Regions from separate parts of the Salimicrobium jeotgali genome, predicted to be linked through region 2. Evidence: riboswitches for the same ligand, from Rfam matches in the RefSeq annotation. Region 2 holds a riboswitch; each other region holds the start of a gene.
What was found. Region 2 has a riboswitch for cobalamin ahead of AAV35_RS12070 (ribonucleoside-diphosphate reductase subunit alpha). Riboswitches for the same ligand answer to the same signal wherever they lie in the genome.
Positions count from the first base shown of each region.

Region 1: linked by a shared signal. The riboswitch ahead of AAV35_RS06065 (DUF4430 domain-containing protein) and the one ahead of AAV35_RS12070 (ribonucleoside-diphosphate reductase subunit alpha) in region 2 are both predicted to bind cobalamin.
Region 3: linked by a shared signal. The riboswitch ahead of mmgD (citrate synthase) and the one ahead of AAV35_RS12070 (ribonucleoside-diphosphate reductase subunit alpha) in region 2 are both predicted to bind cobalamin.

Region 1 is NZ_CP011361.2:1,211,433-1,216,243, forward strand. It holds gene ccsB (c-type cytochrome biogenesis protein CcsB) at 1-520, shown strand, start outside; gene AAV35_RS06055 (response regulator transcription factor) at 682-1,398, shown strand; gene AAV35_RS06060 (ATP-binding protein) at 1,398-3,161, shown strand; cobalamin riboswitch at 3,186-3,354, shown strand; gene AAV35_RS06065 (DUF4430 domain-containing protein) at 3,495-3,899, shown strand; gene AAV35_RS06070 (ECF transporter S component) at 3,906-4,418, shown strand; gene AAV35_RS06075 (ferredoxin) at 4,472-4,720, opposite strand.
Region 2 is NZ_CP011361.2:2,398,108-2,402,918, reverse strand. It holds gene AAV35_RS12075 (ribonucleotide-diphosphate reductase subunit beta) at 1-441, opposite strand, end outside; gene AAV35_RS12070 (ribonucleoside-diphosphate reductase subunit alpha) at 1,182-3,368, opposite strand; cobalamin riboswitch at 3,501-3,677, opposite strand; gene AAV35_RS12065 (class I SAM-dependent methyltransferase) at 3,758-4,447, shown strand; gene AAV35_RS12060 (DMT family transporter) at 4,392-4,811, opposite strand, start outside.
Region 3 is NZ_CP011361.2:766,107-770,917, reverse strand. It holds gene AAV35_RS03815 (sulfite exporter TauE/SafE family protein) at 1-26, opposite strand, end outside; gene AAV35_RS03810 (DUF2207 domain-containing protein) at 193-1,833, opposite strand; cobalamin riboswitch at 2,290-2,490, shown strand; gene mmgD (citrate synthase) at 2,914-4,029, shown strand; gene AAV35_RS03800 (bifunctional 2-methylcitrate dehydratase/aconitate hydratase) at 4,098-4,811, shown strand, end outside.

The DNA of each region.
Region 1 (4,811 bases), 1.2 Mb from region 2:
GATAGCCGGGCCGAACGGTGGAGAGCTGGTTACAGAAGGTGCTTTCGGACCGTTGTTCGAGACTCCGGGCTGGATGCAGGGAGTGAATGCTCCGGTTAAATTCAACACGATTATATGGTCGTTTTTGGCAGGACTTGTGATTTACGGTCTCTTAAGGTTAATACTGAGAAAAAGGATCGCTAAATCCATTCAGCCTTTACTGAAAAGTGCGAGTCCAAGACTGGTGGATGAAGTTTCTTACCGTTCCGTTGCTATAGGCTTTCCTGTATTTACCCTGGGAGCAATCATATTCGCTTCTATTTGGGCTCAGGAAGCCTGGGACAGATTCTGGGGATGGGACCCGAAAGAAGTGTGGGCCCTGATAACCTGGCTTTTCTATGCAGCATTTCTGCATTTGAGGCTTACGCGGGGCTGGGAAGGAGAACGTTCTGCCTGGCTTGCCGTTATAGGTTTCGCCATCATTATGTTCAACCTGCTGGCGGTCAACCTGATCATTTCCGGCCTACATTCTTACGCATAACGTTTAGACAGGGGACAAACTCCTGTCTTTTCTTTTAACATTCTTTTTATTATGATTGGACATGGGAGCGAGTATGCGGATTTTCAAAGAAATACTGCATTCATCCGGCGGAAGCCCGGGTGCCCTGCAGCGATTCTAATTCAATTTGAGGAGGGATTCCGATGGATCAGGGAGCCAGAATTTTAGTGGTGGATGATGAAGAACGTATCAGAAGACTTGTGAAAATGTACCTTGAAAGGGAAGATTATACCATTGAAGAAGCCGAGGACGGAGAGCGCGCTCTTCAAAAGGCTCTGCAGAATAATTACGACGTGATTTTACTGGATCTGATGCTTCCGGGTATGGACGGTATCGAGGTCTGTAAAGCCCTGCGTGAGAAAAAAGCGACACCGGTTATCATGCTTACGGCCAAAGGAGAGGAAGCGAATCGCGTGGAAGGATTTGAAACGGGAGCGGATGACTACATAGTAAAACCCTTCAGCCCGCGTGAAGTCGTGTTGAGAGTTAAAGCTCTGCTGCGCAGAGCATCAAGTACGAAGTTTCTGAACACGGATACCGAGGCGAGAAATATTATCGTTTTCCCTCATCTCACCATTGACAATGATGCTCATAAAGTGACGGCTCAAGGAAAAGAAGTTCCGCTTACGCCTAAAGAATATGAGCTGCTGCTGTATATGGCTGAACGTCCTAATAAAGTTTTCGACCGGGAACAGTTGTTGAAGGAAGTGTGGAAGTACGAATTTTTCGGGGATCTGAGAACTGTGGACACCCACGTCAAAAGACTCAGGGAAAAACTGAGTAAAGTATCGGCAGAATCGGCCGGTATGATTGCTACCGTGTGGGGTGTAGGATACAAGTTCGTGGTAAATAACGATTGATGTTCTGGCGCAGTGTAGTAGTAAAACTGTGGTTTACCATTTTGCTCCTTGTCTGTTTCGTTCTTATCATTCTGACGGTACTGCTGCTTCAATTTTTCGAGAACTTTCATGTGAATAAAGCTGAAGAAGAAATGCTCCGTACCGCTACGGTAGTGTCGACGCTTATAGACAGTGAACAACGGCAGGATATTATCCTAAGTACTACAGACACCGTGAAATCAGCTTCGAGCCACGTTCTTGTCGTTCGTGGAAACGGGCAGTCCTGGAAAGCGGAAAGTGATAGCGGTGACTTCAAAGAACTTCAGAAACAGTGGTTTGAACAGGATGAAGAGCTGGCACGGGTAATATCCGGGGGAACGGAAGTGAAAAAAGTGGCTTCGGCTGACGGAAGGAAGTTTTTGGCCGTCGGTTCCCCCCTCTCGGGAGACAGCGGAGCTGTATTCGTCTACAAACCCCTGGATTCTGTGGAAGAAACGACCCAGCAGACGACTAAAACTGTCTTTCTCGGTGCCGGTATAGCTATAGTATTGACTACGATTTTCGCTTTTTTCTTATCGACGCGTATTACAGCACCTCTTATGAAAATGCGTAAAGGGGCGTTTGAGCTGTCGGAAGGCGAGTTCCATACCAAGATACCCATTATTACTCACGACGAAATAGGAGAACTGGCCATTGCATTCAACCGGATGGGCCGTCAGCTTAAGCAGAATATCGATGCGCTGAATCAGGAGAAAGAACAGCTATCGGGCGTTTTGAAATCCATGGCCGACGGAGTGATCACCTTAAACCACAAAAGGAAAATACTGGTAACTAACCCTCCTGCGAAACAGCTGTTACAGTCGTGGAGATATGAGGAGGGGCTGGAAGAGGAAGAACTGCCTTCGCCCCTGCATGAACTGTTCGAATCTGTCATCACCGAAGAGAGGGAAGCCATGACGGAAGTCACTGTCCAGGGGAGGAACTGGGTGATTATCATGACCCCTCTTTATAGCAACACTACCATTAGAGGAGTAGTGGCTGTACTCAGGGATATGACGGAAGAACGAAGGCTCGATAAACTGCGCAAGGATTTCCTTGCAAACGTTTCTCATGAACTCCGCACTCCTATTTCCATGATGCGTGGATACAGCGAAGCGATCGTCGATGAAGTAGCAACTACGAAAGAAGAGAAAAATGAGCTGGCTCAGATTATTCTGGAAGAATCCGAGCGGATGGGTCGTCTTGTAAACGAACTGCTTGACCTTGCCAGAATGGAATCCGGGAACATTCAGTTGCATAAAGAGCCAGTGGACGTGAATCTTTTTCTTGATCGTATAGTGAATAAATTCCAGGGAGTGGCAGAGGAAACCGGTGTAAAACTCCTTCATGAAAGATCCGGCCTTCCGGCAGGTACAGTGTCCATAGATTCTGACCGTATAGAGCAGGTGGTAACGAACCTTCTGGATAACGCTATCCGTCATACAGCGGAAAACGGTTCTGTACATGTTCACCTTCACGGAGGGGAGGACCACTTTGAAATAAAAGTGGAAGATACAGGCGCAGGTATTCCGGAGGAGGATCTTCCGTTCATCTTTGAACGCTTCTATAAAGGAGATAAGTCCAGGAAACGGTCTCCTTCCGAAGAGAAGCAGGGAACGGGACTGGGTCTTGCTATTGCGAAGAATATCGTAGAGGCCCATAAAGGGAAAATCTCCGTCCAGAGTAAAGAAGGGGAAGGAACTACGTTCTATATATATCTGCCCGTAGAGAACTTGCCAAAATAGAACGATTCATGTAATGTTATAATTAATTGAATAATTTTCACAGGTTTTAGGGAATCCGGTGCGAATCCGGAGCTGTCCTCGCAACTGTAAATGTAACGAAACGATAAAATCCACTGTGGTGAAAGTTCGCCACGGGAAGGTATCTGAGTAGGATGACATAAGCCAGTAAACCTGTCTGTGAAGGATTCATTGCTTCGAGGATTGAGCGTTTGAGATGACCTGGACTATCAATGTATGTCGATATCTCAAGCCCGTCCTTTATGGACGGGGCTTTTTTATGGCAGGTTGTTCCGATGCTTTTTCTTCTAAAACTTGAAGAAAGGGTGAAGTCGCATGGAAAAATTGAGGAATTATGCAGGAGTAGTAGCTTTGACACTCGTATTGCTTACAGGATGTCAGGCGGAAAGTGAAACATCGGAAAGTCAAGAGGGGGGAAGCCAGTCTTCCCAGGAAATTGAAGCTACCGTGGAGCTGACGAAAAACCAGGGTGAAGAACAGGTGAAAGAAAAAGATATAACAGTTGAAGAAGGTACGGTACTGATGGATGCTATGGAAGAAAATTTTGAGGTGGAAGAAAAAGACGGATTAATTAATGGCATTGAAGGCATATCCGCTGAAGAAGGAGAGAAAAAGGCCTGGGTCTATGACGTGAACGGCGAAGAAGCAAAAGTAGGCGCTGCTGAGTATGAAATCGAGGACGGGGACGAAATACATTTTGATTTCCAGTCCTGGGAATGATCATAAATGCAGTGGAATACGTATAAATTAACTTTGATAACCATGCTTGCAGCAGTGGCCGTGGTGGGAAGGATAGCTTTTGCCGCTATTCCGAATGCCCAGCCGGTAACAGCTATAATTATTCTGACCGGCTTTTGGCTCGGACCGCTGGCGGCAGTGATCACTGCTTTTCTGACCACTTTTTTGACGAATATGGTGCTTGGTATGGGGATATGGACAGTGTGGCAGGTGACAGCCTGGGGACTTATAGGTATAGGAGCCGGGCTGCTCGGTAAATTCTTACCGAGACTACCTGTATTAGGATTAAGCGTTTACGGCTTATTGTCAGGGCTGTTTTTTGGAGTGGTGATGGCATTTACAATGCGGGCGATCTCCCAGACATTCTGGGGATACTACCTTGCCGGAATTCCTTTTGACCTGATGCATGCTGCGTCGAATTTCGTGTTTATTCTGGTTTTCTATTCTGTATTCGAAAAGTTATTCATCAAATATGAGCGGCGTGCACAGCTCGCCAGCTGAAAATAATAAATGGTATAATAAAAGAAGGTGCCGGGAGCACCTTCTTTTGTTTATCAGTCTTCCTCTGGTATACTTCCATTAAAATTGGAGTTTGCAAGTTTGATGGACCCGGTCGGGCACCCCTCGTAAGCATCTTCGGCGTCAAGTTCCAATTCCTCCGCGATAGGTGTGTTTCCCTGATTATCGTCCGGCAGGAAATAGGCAAGCCCTTCATCGTCATAGTTGTATAGTTCCGGGGCAGCCATTCCGCACGCACCGCAGGCGATACATGTATCTTTATCCACGATCGAATAAAGCTTCATAAGTAATACCTTCTTTCTATAGTATCTCTCCTTCAAGTCTACGTTCTATCTGTATCGAATTCAACTATATCATTCGAAAGGAATTCCTTAT
Region 2 (4,811 bases):
ATCGTGTTTCCAGTAATCGAAAATCTCCTCCTGTTCCGCCGAAGGAACGAGAGTGGAGAGGATATAAGAGTAAGACTGGTTGTGTACGACTTCCTGAAAAGAAAGCACCTGCATCAGTGCCGCGAGACTCGAGTCCGTAAGATAGTCCGCGATTTTCCCTGAGTAATCCGTCTGAATAGAGTCGAGAAAAGCGAGAAGGCCGATGATCTTTTTGAAAGACTGTTGTTCGCGGTCGGAAAGCTCCGGCCACTGCTTCAGATCGTTGCTCATATTGATTTCGTCCGGAATCCAGAAATTTTGCAGCATGTTTTTATACATAGGGTAAGCCCAGGCGAATCTGGTGTCGTCCCAATTAAGAACGTTGGATGTTTTCCCGTTTATAATACCGGTGGAACGGTTTGGAGCATCGTAATCGACGAGTGTCCTTTTTTCTATAGTCATAAGTATAGACTCCTTTCAAAATTCAAAGTGATAAGGCTAAGCGGAAGGCTAAGGGAATGGGGGGATCCCCCTGAGCCTCCCGCTTAGCCTGGAACCCCTGAACGGGTGGTTCCGCTTTTGTTTTATCCAGCTGCGCCATTCAGAAGCCCATAAGATAAGTGGTCTCTCCTCGTTCGGAACAGTTCATCCGAACCCCGGAGCGCCCGCTTATCTTAGAGCTTCTAAGCGAATGGCTCCGCTTTTATTTGGCCAGCTGCACCACCCAGGAGTCCGCTGTCTAAGCAGTAGCTTCTTTTTCAGGAAAAGTCCCCTGAAAAACGAATCTCCCGCTTAGCCCGGAACCCCTGAACGGGTGGCTCCGCTTTTGTTTTTCCAGCTTCAACTTCCAGAAGCTCCCGCCATAAGCCGTAATCTTATTTTCGGGGAAGGCCACACCCGAAAAGTAAGCTTCCGACTTATGTCAGCGCTTCTACCCGGAAGTTTCCGCTTTTGTTTTATCCAGCTGCGCCATTCAAAAGCCCATAAGATAAGTGGCCCCTCCTCGTTCGGAACAGTTCATCCGAACCCCGGAGTGCCCGCTTATCTTAGAGCTTCTAAGCGAATGGCTCCGCTTTTGTTTGGCCAGCTGCACCACCCAGGAGTCCGCTGTCTAAGCAGTAGCTTCTTTTTCAGGAAAAGCCTCCTGAAAAACGAATCTCCCACTTAGCCCGGAACTCCTGAACGGGTGGTTCCGCTTTTGTTTATGAAGAGCAGCTTTCGCATTCGTCATAGGTGCTGCCGGAGGTGGAGCGTGTGTAATACGTCGTTTTCAATCCCTGAGCCCAGGCGTCGAGGTGAAGATTCAGCAATTCTTTGGCTTGGATGTCATTTTGTACGTACAGGTTAAATGATATGGACTGATCGATATACTTCTGTCTCCGGGCATTCTGAGCAATGCTCGTATGCTGGTCGATGTCATGGGCTGATTTATAGTACCAGTAGTTTTCCGGGTTCAGATCCGGTGCCGTCACAGGAATCTTGAAATCTTTTTTCTCCTCCGAATAGAATTTTTTGAAAATCGGATCGATACTGGCAGAGCTTCCTGCAATAAGAGAAGTGCTCGAGTTCGGAGCGACCGCCATAAGATAGCCGTTTCTCAGTCCGTTCCTGTTCACCTTGGAAGCGAGTGTTTTCCACTCGTCTGATGCCAGTCCGCGTTTTTCGAAAAAGGAACCTGTTTCCCAGTCGGAACCTTCGAACAGAGGATAACTTCCTTTTTCCCCGGCGAGCTCAGCACTCGCCCCGATAGTCAGATAGGCGATTTTTTCGTAAAGGTCATCGGCGTACTGGACGGCTTCCCCCGACTCCCAGGCGATTTTATTCTGTGCCAATAGATGAGCCCATCCGAACGTACCAAGGCCGATGCCGCGGTAGCGCTTGTTTGTCCGTTCCGCTTCGAGCACGGGGATGTGATTCTCTTCGATAACGTTATCGAGCATCCGCACCTGGATCGGAACGAGTCTTTCAAGAGCATTCGCCGGTACGGCTTTGCCGAGGTTGATGCTCGAAAGGTTGCAGACGACAAAGTCTCCAGGGTTGTGCACGGTAATGATTTGTCCGTTTTCCGTGTACTGGGCAGTCTGAGTCGTGGCACTCTGGTTCTGGGTTATTTCCGTACACAGGTTACTGCAGTAAATCATGCCTGCGTGGTTATTCGGGTTCTTCCTGTTCACTTCATCCCGGTAAAACATATACGGCGTGCCGGTTTCGAGCTGTCCGATCATGACGCGCTTCATAATGTCAATGGCCGGCACCTTCTCTTTGGACAATTCCGGCTCACGCACGCAGGCTTCGTACCGGTCGCGGAACGTCCCTTCCCCTTTTTGTTCATCGAAAGAGTCTTCCAGAGAGAAGCCCATCTTCGTTCTCACTTCGTGAGGGTCGAACAAATACCAGTCCTGTCTGTCCCGGACGGCTTCCATGAAAAGATCAGGCACGGAAATTCCGGTGAACAGATCGTGGGTTCTCTGACGTTCGTCTCCATTATTCAGGCGACTGTCGAGAAAAGAGAAGATATCTTTATGCCAGACGTCCAGGTAGACGGCGACGGCTCCTTGCCTCTGTCCGAGCTGGTCGACACTAACCGCCGTATTATTCAGTTGCTTCATCCACGGGAGGATACCGGAGGAGACGCCTTTGAAGCCTCGTATATCACTGCCCCGCGAACGTATTTTGCCAAGATAGACACCTATACCGCCGCCATGCTTGCTCAAATTCGCAATGGATGTATTGCTGTCATAGATCGACTGCAGACTGTCGTCCACCGTTTCGATAAAGCAGGAACTGAGCTGGCCGTGGGATTTCCCGGCGTTCGCCAGAGTCGGTGTGGCCACAGTCATGTAAAGGTTGCTGAGCGCCCAGTAGGCCTCTTTGATGTAATGAAGGCGTGAGGAAGAGCTCTCCCCGGCCATAAGATTCATTGCAATGATCAACCATCTTTCCTGAGGCAGTTCCATCGTTTTTCCATCTTTCATTTTTGCGAGATAGCGGTCATCCAGTGTCTTCAGACCGATGTAAGTAAACTGGAGGTCTTTGTTCCGGTCGAGCAGAGATTCAAGCTCCTCCACTTCTTTTTTGGTATAATGGGTGAGCAGGGACGGGTCGTAAATCCCTTCCTGGACGAGAGCTTCCATCAGCCCGTAAAGGTCGGTATACGGACTCTCCGTCCGCCGGTTTTTCTTCGCTTCGGTGTACATCGTCTCCAGATGTGCCCGGGCGGCGACATAGGTCCATTCCGGTTCGGTTTCGTCCATCTCCGCGAGTGTTTCCAGAACGACGGAAGTGCCGTCTGTGATTTTCGGGTAGACTTTTGAAAAATCGAGATGAGGGAACGTGCTCTGAAGCTGTTCGAGCCAATATTTCCAGTCCGCTGTTACGGTTGCTGACATAAGTAAGTCCTCCTTCAAGTACCTTTATAAAAAATAAAAAAATCCGCCCCCTGGACAGGAGCGGATGAAACCATGATACGGGTATATGTACGCATCATCGTTTCATCTTCTCCAACCCCGAAAAAGGTGAAACTTTCCGATGAAAAACAGACAGGTTTCCTGGCTCGTACCCGATCTTACTCCAGCCCTTCCCGTAGTAATCTACAGTGGAGATGCTGTTTCGCGGATACTTACAGTTGCGGGGGCAGCTCCGGTTTCTTACCGGATTCCCTATTAAGCTCTGTGAGCATCTGTTTTTCGATCTATATATTGTGTTTTTTAAAATATAATTACTATATATTGATTCTATCATACATAAGATTAAATGAAATAACAAGGAGGAAAAAATAATGATCGATAAAAGATGGCATGAGAAAGCGGAAGAGAAGTGGGATAATTTTTCTGGAAACTGGGGTCAGAGAAGTGAAAAAATGTGGAAAGAAGGAAGCAGAAAAACGGTTCTTCCATTTATGCAGTCCTTCGTATCTGAAGGATCTACGGTTCTTGATATTGGATGTGGCGATGGAGAGGGGAGCGAGATGCTGAGACGCTCGGGGTATGAGGTGACCGGTATCGATATTTCGTCGAAAATGATTGAAATGGCAAAAGAGCGCTGGAGCGGTATCCACTTCCAGCAGGCCGATCTTGCCGAACTCCCTTTTGAAGATGCGACCTTCGACAGCGTGATGGCCATCAACTGTCTGGAATGGGTGGCATCACCCCTGCACGGCTTGAATGAAATCCACCGTGTCGTAAAGCCTGGAGGGATAATGGTCGCAGGTATTCTTGGTCCTGCTGCCGGTCCGAGAAGTAACAGTTATCCGAGACTTGAAGGGGAAGACATCGTATGCAATACGATGATGCCATGGGAATTCGAACGTCTGGCCGGCACTCACGGGTGGACGGTTGAGGGGATGTCTTCCGTACCTAAAGAAGGAGCTCCGGAGAATCTCTCCACGCCGATGCTGGAACAGGCGGTGTCCTTCATGACGCTTTTCGCTTTGCGAAAGGCGAACGGGGACGTCTCTGAACAAGGATGACCGCTGTTACTACAAGAATGAAACCGGCCAGCTGCCACGAAGTCAGAATTTCGCGGAACACGAAAAAACTTAGGAGCGTGGCCGCCACCGGTTCGATGGTGGCTATAATCGAAGCCCGGCTCGACTCGATTTTCTCAAGCCCTTTCGTGTACAGCAGGAAGGCAAGAGTGGTGGAAAAGAGACCTATGCCGCCGATATTCAGCCAGACAGCGGGAAGAGTGAAAGTGCTTTTTATATCACCAAGTCCGGCGAATGGGAGAATGGCTATACTTGCGAATACGAATGTATACACCGTCACCGTTACCGAGGAATACTTCCGCAGGGCATACGTTGCAAATATGCTGTACAACGCATAAAAGAATCC
Region 3 (4,811 bases), 1.1 Mb from region 2:
ATCAATGAAATAATCACAAAAATCATAAATATGTACCCTCTTTATCTTTTATATTCAACTATACCCTTATTAGAACGATGATAACACAGGTTTTCAGTGAATGGAAAAAAGCACGGGCCCCTGAAGAGGCTCGTGCTTAAATTGAAAATTTAACGGTTTATAAGTGTACGTGTTGAGAATCGAATCGGCGTATCAGAAAGCACCTGAACCACCGCCACCCCCACCTACTCCGGCACCACCACCGGCTCCGGCGCCTGTAGTCGCAGCCGAAACGGAAGCAGTCTGATCGGCCTGCCGGAAACTCTGATCAAGCGTTCCTGCAAGTATCATAAACATGGCGAGATCGTTCACAGTTACGGCACTTGCGGGCAGATCGACGTCCGATTTTCTTTTCCCTGCGCCCACCTGATACAGGTAGGCGGATATCTGATCTTTCTCTTCCCACTGCTGCCATTCATCCCCCGTTTTAAGCGGTTCGAGCTCCTGTTTGAGCCGCTGCCCTTCAAACGTAAGAGGACGATAAAGTAAAGAGAAAATGAGAAAGTAAAAGAATAACGCAATCGCAGCCGTCATCCAGATAAATACTTCATAGACTGGAAACAGAATCGTAAAAGGCAGTATGGCCAGCCCCGCCACTCCGGCCGCCCAGCGGGCTTTCGTATTATCCTCATACAGGTCGTACTGCTTCACTTCCTGTTTCACCGCTTCGCTCCACAAACGGAAGTTCTCCTGGTAGGATTCAATATGATCTTCGTCTTCAAGGTATTCTTCCAGATCCTCCACCTTAAACGTCCCGTTTTCCCCCACTTCATCGAACAGCCAGTTCATCAGAAGCGTCTCATGGGGGTAATCGGTTTCCCGGTTCACTGCCCGGAATTCCCCCTCCGGTCCTTCCTCGACGTTTCCTTTCCTCACAAGCTCAAGCAGGGCAGGCGTCATCATAGGAATCGTCACCTGACCATGATTGCCGAACATAAGCACTGCGGGCAGGCTCATTGTAGTTTCCGGGAATCTGCCGGTGCCGCTTCTCTTACGTTCCGCTTCCCGCAGCGTCTCCTTCCTTCTCCGAAAACCGACGAGGAACAGGACGAATGCCAAAAGGAAAAAAGCTCCTGTTATATAAGGACCGAGGCCGCTCCACAATTCGTGACGCTCCTGTCTGGCAATCATTTTCTCATTCAACTTCGCTTCGTCATTAAGGATTTCCGTCAGCATGGCTTCATCACTGGACAGCTCTGCCTGCGGAAAAAGGGCGGCGTCATAAGCGACGCGTATGTCTCCGTTCTTCCCTTCCGGCACTTTCCCCATATCGAAAACCACTGTGCCGTCGGAACCGCTGTCTACGGTATGATAAGCGGCATCATAACCATAAGCCGCTTTTGCTTCGGACGGCTCCGGTGGTACAACCGTAATCGTCATATTTTCATAATCCGATTCGTTACTGCTGTCAAAAAACGGCCAGTAGAACTGGGCAACATCCGAATATACTTCCACTCCTCCCTTTATAGAGTAGGTAAGCCTGACCGATACTGTTTCGTCTTCACCGGAACGATGAACTTTATACAATTCATCCTCCTGTTCCACTTCGAGTTCTTTCCCCTGTTCAAAAGCCTTCACATCTTCGATCACTGCATTGTCTTTAGGTATGAGCGTTCTTGATATTCCACTGAACTCTCCTTCGAATTGATACGTATGCCGCTCTTCCACGTGTACCGTTCCATCTTCCTGCAGTTCTGCCGTAATAGCAGTTTTCTCAATGTCGTATTCCACCGCGAACGCATGCATAGGAAAAATAAATATCAGTAAGCTCAGCATGAGTATGATTTTTTTCATGGTTTCCCCTCGCTCTCTTCCTACTTCCTACGGTTATGAGCACTGAAAGGTTTCAAGTGATCAAATAGAGTGATTCTCAAAAGTTCCCTATACCTCTAGATTTGAAATGTTTCATATTTTATTCTTTCTCTAACCTTTTTCATTCAAATGAAACCTTCCGCCTCGTTACTTGATAATTTCATTAGTGAAATAGCAGCCCCTACTTACGCTTACCATTACAACAATAGTCCTCAATGAACAGGTTCAATAATTCTAGGTGTTCCTGCTTCGGATTTAATTCACTATTAAAATAATCATCGATGAGAAAAATAATTCCCGATTTTTGTGAGCAGAAAAACTTCTCATTTATGATTACTATGCAGTACAGAGTCCTTGATTTAATTTTAAATCAAGGATATTCATTAGAAATAATTGTTAATTGAAAAAATATTTGCTATAGTATAGATGTTACAATTGAATACTAATTCTGAATCAGGTGCGAATAAGTCCTTGACTCTTATTCGCTTAAAAGGGAAATCGGTGTTAATCCGATGCTGTCCCGCAACTGTATTTGATAGTGAACTGGAGATACCACTGCTCTTAAGGATAATAAGAGTGGGAAGGATTCAGGGATCGATGATCATAAGCCAGGAGACCTGCCTGTTTCAGCGAACATCAGTACCTACGAGGATAGGAGGTGTTAAGTCCGAGCGGATAAGCAGGGATAGGTATGTCAAAGTATAATACCTGTATCCTATCAATAGGTAGCTCAACTTAACAACTTCTTTCAAGAAGTTGTTTTTTTATTGGTTTTATTTTTACTGGATCAGAGGTGTTCTGTTTGGTTAAATCTACTCAGCATTATTTAGATCTTTTTCGAACGTGTATTATGAACCGCTTATATTCATTGGAAGTCGCTACTTTAAGTGAAACCTATGAATGGTTAAAGTCGGAGATTCCTAAAGGGGATGAAGAGAATGAGGCCTATAAAAACCTTGAACAAGCCTATCGCCTTATTCGAAAAGATATTTTCGGATAAGAGTCGTTCTTTTCAAGAACACGAGCATTTTTGAAAACGTTTACTAAAAGGAGAGGCTTTCTATGACAAAATATTCAACGTACACGCCAGGTTTAGATGGTGTTGTTGCAACTGAAACTGAGCTTTCCTATTTGGATGTTGATGCGGAAGAAATCGTCATCCGCGGATATGAACTGATTGAACTTGCCAATAGTAAAGAGTACATTGACTTAGTTCAACTTTTGTTACGTGGATCACTTCCTGATGAACAGGAACGCAATTCTCTCGAAGAGGAAATGAAAAAGGAATATACTCTTCCTGACTCTTTCTTTTCCCTATTCAAAAAACTCCCGGAGGATACTCACCCGATGGATGCACTAAGAACAGGAATTTCGGCCTTAGCCGGATATGACAAGGATATAGACAAGCGTCAAGAGGATACTATCAATAATATTGCTGTGAAACTATTAGCTAAAATTTCAAACATCGTAGCCAACAGCTATCATATTCTTCATAAGGAATCTGCAATCGAACCGAAAAAGGAGTTATCTTACAGCGCTAACTTTCTGTATATGATTACAGGGAAAGAACCCACTACCCGGGAAGTAGCTTATTTTGATCAGTCACTAATGATGTACAGTGAACATGAGATGCCAAATTCAACCTTCACAGCACGGGTCATCGCTTCGACGAATGCCGATATTTACGGGGCACTCACAGGAGCTGTGGCTTCTTTGAAAGGAAACCTCCATGGTGGAGCAAATGAAGCAGTAATGCAAATGCTTGTAGAAGGAAAAACCTCAGAAGGATTTCGTCTTCTTCTTTATGATAAGTTAAATCGAAAAGAGAAAATCATGGGTTTCGGTCACAGGGTTTATATGAAAAAAATGGATCCAAGGGCTGCCTTAATGAAAGAATCCTTACGTGAGCTTTCGGTGGATAAAAACCGGGAGGACCTATTTGAAATGTGTGAAGTAGGAGAAAGCGTAATGAAAGAAGAAAAAGGCCTTTACCCGAACCTGGATTACTATGCAGCTCCTGTTTATTATTTGTTGGGTATTCCAATCGATTTATACACCCCCATATTCTTTGCAGCCCGCACCCTCGGGTTGTGTGCTCACGTAGCAGAGCAGTATAACACCAATAAATTATTCAGACCAAGGGTACTTTATACGGGACCACGGAATCTGCATCCATAAAAAATAAGGCCATCCCGGCTATTCGGAATATTGAAATCTTATCATTACAATGAAAGGCGGAGAATTCAATGAAGGAAATCACCAAAAATAGAACACCAGCCACAGATCAAGTGTTGGAGAAGATTGCTGAATATGCAGTGGAAGGGGAAATAGATAGTCAAGAAGCACTGGAGACTGCTCACTATGTATTAATAGATACTCTGGGCTGTGGATTTTTAGCCCTGCGCTATCCGGAGTGTACAAAACATCTAGGGCCGATTGTTCCAGGTACAATAGTTCCGAATGGGTCACGTGTGCCAGGCACCTCTTATGAACTGGACCCGGTCCATGCAGCTTTCAATATTGGATGTATGATCCGCTGGCTTGATTATAATGATACCTGGCTGGCCGCTGAGTGGGGACACCCCTCTGATAATATAGGAGGCATATTGGCAATATCCGATTACATCAGTCGAACACGATTATCAGAAGGGAACGACTCCCTTAACATGCATGTTATACTGGAAAATATAGTGAAAGCTCATGAAATTCAAGGTATCCTGGCGCTCGAAAACAGTTTGAATCGGGAAGGTCTCGATCATGTACTTTACGTCAAAGTTGCAACCACAGCTGTAGTGACTGCTATGCTGGGAGGCGACAAAAAAGATGTTATAAATGCAGTGTCTCAAGCATGGATCGATAACTCCAGTCTTCGTACATATCGACACGCACCCAATACGGGATCGAGAAAATCCTGGGCAGCCGGAGACGCGACCGCTCGTGGAGTTCGTTTAGCTCTGATG